2 regions of the Caballeronia sp. LZ065 genome follow, and region 1 is predicted to be linked to the other one. Evidence: predicted binding sites of a transcription regulator. Region 1 holds the regulator's gene; the other holds the start of a gene.
The links. Region 1 encodes FliA, which starts transcription of late flagellar genes. Its sites were predicted from a motif close to CTAAAGTTTNNNNNNNNNNNGCCGNTA; they were not measured.
Positions count from the first base shown of each region.

Region 2: a site for FliA is predicted at 1,346-1,372, ahead of QCE63_RS02110 (flagellin). Genes of this name have one in related genera too.

Region 1 is NZ_JARUXV010000001.1:155,610-158,072, reverse strand. Features, by position in the region: gene QCE63_RS00785 (MinD/ParA family protein) at 1-655, shown strand, start outside; gene QCE63_RS00780 (RNA polymerase sigma factor FliA) at 674-1,405, shown strand; gene QCE63_RS00775 (GGDEF domain-containing protein) at 1,467-2,459, opposite strand.
Region 2 is NZ_JARUXV010000001.1:452,544-455,006, forward strand. Features, by position in the region: gene QCE63_RS02110 (flagellin) at 1-1,247, opposite strand, end outside; gene QCE63_RS02115 (aldo/keto reductase) at 1,492-2,442, shown strand.

The DNA of each region.
Region 1 (2,463 bases):
GGAAGCTGCCGGGCGCACGCCGTTCGGTTTCTCGCTGCTTGCGGCGCCGCGTGACGAACGCATCAGCCACGACGCCGCGCAATGCCGCGCGTTGCTGGACGGTCCGGCGGACATCGTGCTGATCGACGCGCAATTGGACCGGTATGGCGCGCTCTCGTCGCTCGCGGCGCAGGCGCATGACTTTCTCGTAGTGACGCGGGTGGCCGCGTCGGCGATCACCGAGGCGTATGCGTGCATGAAGCGTCTGCACTACGCCCATGCGATCGGCCAGTTCCGCGTGCTGATCAATCACGTGCAGAACCCGGCCGATGCGGCGGTCGCGTTCGACAACCTGTCGGGCGTCGCAAGCCGGTATCTGGCTGTGTCGCTGGTGCAGGCGGGATATGTGTCCGAGGATGCGCGCGTCGCTCGGGCAAAGGAACTCTCACGCTGCGCAGTCGAAGCGTTCCCGGCTACAGCCGCGGCACGCGACTACCGCGCGATTGCAGCAGAGCTCCTCCACTGGCCGATGCGCCCCGCGCCGTATGCGCGTGCGGTGAACGGCCAGGCGGACGCGCGAATTCCGGTTGGCGACTCTGAGCAGGGCGGGCGGGAGACGGCGCATCGTGCGGCCGCGCTTCACGAACTGGCCATGAGCAGTACGGCGTCGATGTGATCAAGATAGGTGACCAAGATGTATAACGCCCAAGGCAAACTCTCACAGTCCGAAACGCTGACGAAATATGCACCGCTCGTTCGCCGGCTGGGGCTTCAGCTCGTCGCCAAGATGCCGGCGAGCGTCGATCTCGACGATCTCATCCAGGCCGGCATGATCGGCTTGTTGGATGCGGCTGGCCGCTACAAGGAAGATCAGGGCGCGCAGTTCGAAACGTATGCAAGCCAGCGGATCCGCGGCGCAATGCTCGACGAGCTGCGCGCCAACGACTGGCTGCCGCGCAGCATGCGCAAGACGTCGCGCGAGGTGGAATCGGCGGTGCACAAGGTCGAGCAGAATCTCGGCCGGTCCGCCAGCGAAACGGAAATCGCCGAGCACATGAAGATGCCGCTCGACGAATACCAGTCGATGCTGCAGGACCTGCACGGCGCGCAGCTGATCTATTACGAAGACTTTGACCGTTCCGCCGATGACGAGCCGTTCCTCGACCGCTACTGCGTCGACCGTTCGGATCCGCTGTCCGCGCTGATGGACGACAGCCTGCGCGGCGCGCTGATCGAAGCCATCGAACGGCTGCCGGAACGCGAAAAGCTGCTGATGAGCCTGTACTACGAGCGCGGCCTGAACCTGCGCGAGATCGGCGCGGTGATGGAAGTGAGCGAGTCGCGCGTGTGCCAGCTGCACAGCCAGGCGGTGGCGCGTCTGCGCACGAAGCTGCGCGAGCAGGCCTGGACCGGCGCCGAGGCTTGACGCTTGACGCTTGAACTGTGATGCATGACACGGATGGCCCGCAGCGATGCGGGTCATTTTTTTAGCCGGTTTCGAAGTCGTGGGTTTCGGCGAACACGGTCTTGCCGGCGCCCAGACTCTTCGCGCGATACATCGCACGGTCGGCGGCGCGCAGCACGGTATTCATGTCGGACTGGCGCACGATCGTCGCGCCGGACAACAGGCAGGCGCCGATGCTTGCCGACACCGAAACCTTCCGTTCCTGCACCGACGTGATCGCGGCTAGCGCAGAGTGAATGCTGTCGGCCACGGCGAGCACCGCCGACCGGTCGCGCATCTGATGGGCGAGCACCACGAATTCGTCGCCGCCGAGCCGGGCGATGGTGTCAGTCCGGCGCAGGCGGGTCTCGAGCTGTTGAGCGAAAGATTGCAGCAGCACATCGCCGACCGCGTGCCCGTAGGTGTCGTTCACTTCCTTGAAACCGTCCAGGTCGATCAGCAGCAGGGCCGTGGCGTCATCGCCGTCGTGGCCGGCGGGTGGCGCGGTCATCGCCCGGTTGACGATCTTCTCCAGCGCATAGCGATTCGACAAGCCCGTGAGCGGATCGGTGGACGCTTGGCGCGCGAGATCCAGATTGAGCTTGCCAAGCCGGTCGACTAGCACGCTCAGATACACCGATGCCCCCAGCACGCTCAGTCCCAGACCGATCGCGACCGGCAGGTTGGCATGCCACCACGGTTGTACGAGGCCGAGCGCGATCACCACGATGAGCGCCGTCGCACAGGACACCGCGAGCGTGCGCTTGCCATACCGGCATCCCGAACCGATCAGAAACCAGAACATCACCCAGATGAGCGGCAGCGCGCTGGCGCCGCCGGCCGCGAGCGCGAGTCCGAGCAAGGCTTGATCGGCGATGGTCGTGAGCGTGAGGCGCGTCCCGGACGTGGCGCTCGCGCGGCTCACGACGAGCAGCGTCATGGCGCCGTACGACACATAGAGGGCGACGAGCCGCACGACCATCGAGGCATCGTGTGACGGGCGCCACCACTCGAAGAGGCCATACGCGAGAAGCACCGCA
Region 2 (2,463 bases), 300 kb from region 1:
GCGAGGTTCGCGCCATTGGCCTTCGTCAGGTCGATGTCGGAAACCTTCGGCGGCACGTTTTGCGCGTTCGCTTGAGCGATGCCGGTCGTGGCGGCCGTGGCGTTGGAGTTGTTCAGGGAGAAGCCGGTCGGCGTCGTGCCGAGAGCGCCGGTAGTCTTGAACGCGACCGAGCTGCCGTTCGCCGGCGTACCCGCGTTTGCAGTGACGGTGAACAGGGCAGCGCCAGCGGCAGCAGCATCATTGCCGTTCTGGTCGGTGTACGTCATCGTGCCATCATCCTTCTGCGTGATGGTGATCGACGTGATCGTGCCCGCGCCGGCCGCAGCGGCAGCGCCAGTGGCGTCCACGTTCAGGCCCGAGACCGTGCCGAACACTGCGGTGTTGCCCGTCGTCGGAAGCGTTGCAGCAGCGCTGGCCGTGTTCAGTGCGGTCAGTGCGGTTTGAGCTGCCGTCTTCGCGCTTGTTTGCGTCGCCGTGCCGAGTGCGCCCGCGGTGTTGGCCGTCAGCGTCAGCGACGTGCCCGTGCCGGCCGTCGTGCCCGAGAACAGCGCGGTCGTTGCGGCGCTGGACAGTGCCTGGTTGTTCTGGTCGGTGAACGTGAAACCGCCCTTGCCGTCAGCCAGCACGTTGATCGACGTGATGTCGGCCTTGGTCGTACCGGTCGTTGCAGCACCTGCGCTCGTCAGGCTCAGGCCCGACAGCGTACCGATCGTCGCGCCTTGTTGCGGCAGACCGCCACCGAGTTGAGCTGCGGACACGCCGTTGCTCAGATCGATACCGATCGTCTGGCCGACGTTCGCGCCAACCTGGAACGACACCGTGCCAGCCGAGCCGTCGAGCACGTTCGTGCCGTTGTAGGTCGTTTGCGAAGCGATACGGTTCACTTCAGCGATACGCTGCGTCACTTCCTTTTGCAGCGAAGCCTGGTCGCTCGACGACAGCGAGCCGCTCGAAGCCTGCACGGCCAGCTGGCGAATACGTTGCAGGTTGTCCGAGATCTGCGACAGGCCCGAAGCAGCCGTCTGGGTCATCGAGACGCCGTCGTTGGCGTTCGACACACCTTGATTCAAACCGTTGATCTGCGAGGTCATGCGCGAAGCGATGGCCTGGCCTGCTGCATCGTCGGCCGCGCTGTTGATGCGCTTGCCCGACGACAGGCGGGTGATCGCCGAAGACAGCGCGCTTTGCGTGCTGTTGAGGTTCTGCTGAGCAACCAGCGAGTTGATATTGCTATTGATACCGATCATTTGTTCTCTCCTGGGAGACTTATCTGGCTTTGGCTAATGGCACCGAGTTGTTGCCTGGCGGTCCTGCGCTCGGTGATAGCCGGCCGCCTACTTGAGGTTATCGGGCCACTCGAAAAAAACTTAAGGCCGGGCTAACCGATTTGTGTAACGAATAGTGTCGAAAGCCTTCGAAGGCCCGCCCAGCAAGCCTTCCGAATCACGCGTATGCTTTTCAGTCCCTCTTCCACGCGGATTCGGAGCATTCATGCAGACACGTAATGTCGGTATATCGGATTTGAAAGTCGCGCCTTTAGTATTTGGCGGCAATGTATTTGGCTGGACCGCCGACGAACGCACGTCGTTTTCCATCCTCGACGCATTCGTCGATCACGGACTTAATTTCATCGATACCGCCGATGTTTATTCCGCCTGGGTCGAAGGTCATCAGGGCGGTGAATCCGAGACGATCATCGGCAAGTGGTTCAAGGAGAGCGGCAAGCGCCGCAAGATCGTGCTCGCGACGAAAGTGGGCAAGCTCAGCACGCGCCCGGGGCTGACGGCCGCGAACATCGCCGCAGCCGTCGACGATTCGCTCCGGCGGCTGAAGACCGATTACATCGATGTCTATTTCTCGCATCACGACGACGAAGCCACCTCGCTCGACGAGACGCTCAACGCCTATCAGAAGCTGATCCAGGCGGGAAAGGTCAGGGTGATCGGCGCGTCGAATTACACCGGCGAGCGTCTGGAAGAAGCCTTGAAGATCGCGAAGGACTCGGGCTTGCCGAGCTATCAGATCCTTCAGCCCGAATACAACCTTTACGATCGCGAAGCCTATGAGACTGCTCTCGAACCGGTCGTGGAGAAGCACAAGGTGGCGGTCGTGCCTTACTACGCGCTGGCGAGCGGCTTTCTGTCGGGCAAGTACCGTTCTAAGGCGGACACGCAGAACAAGGCGCGCGGCTCGCGCGTCGAGAAATATCTGGACGCACGCGGCCTGAAGATCCTCGATGCACTCGACGAAGTCGCGAAGCGCAACGACACGACGCCTGCGACGATCGCGCTCGCGTGGCTCATTGCGCGTCCGGGCATCACGGCGCCGATCGCGAGCGCCACGTCCGTCGCACAACTGGAAAGCCTCGCGGCCGCGACGCGCCTTGTCTTGTCGAGCGAAGACGTCAGGCTCCTCGACGAAGCCAGTGCGTGGCAGAAATAATCTGTCACATCAAGGAGTTGG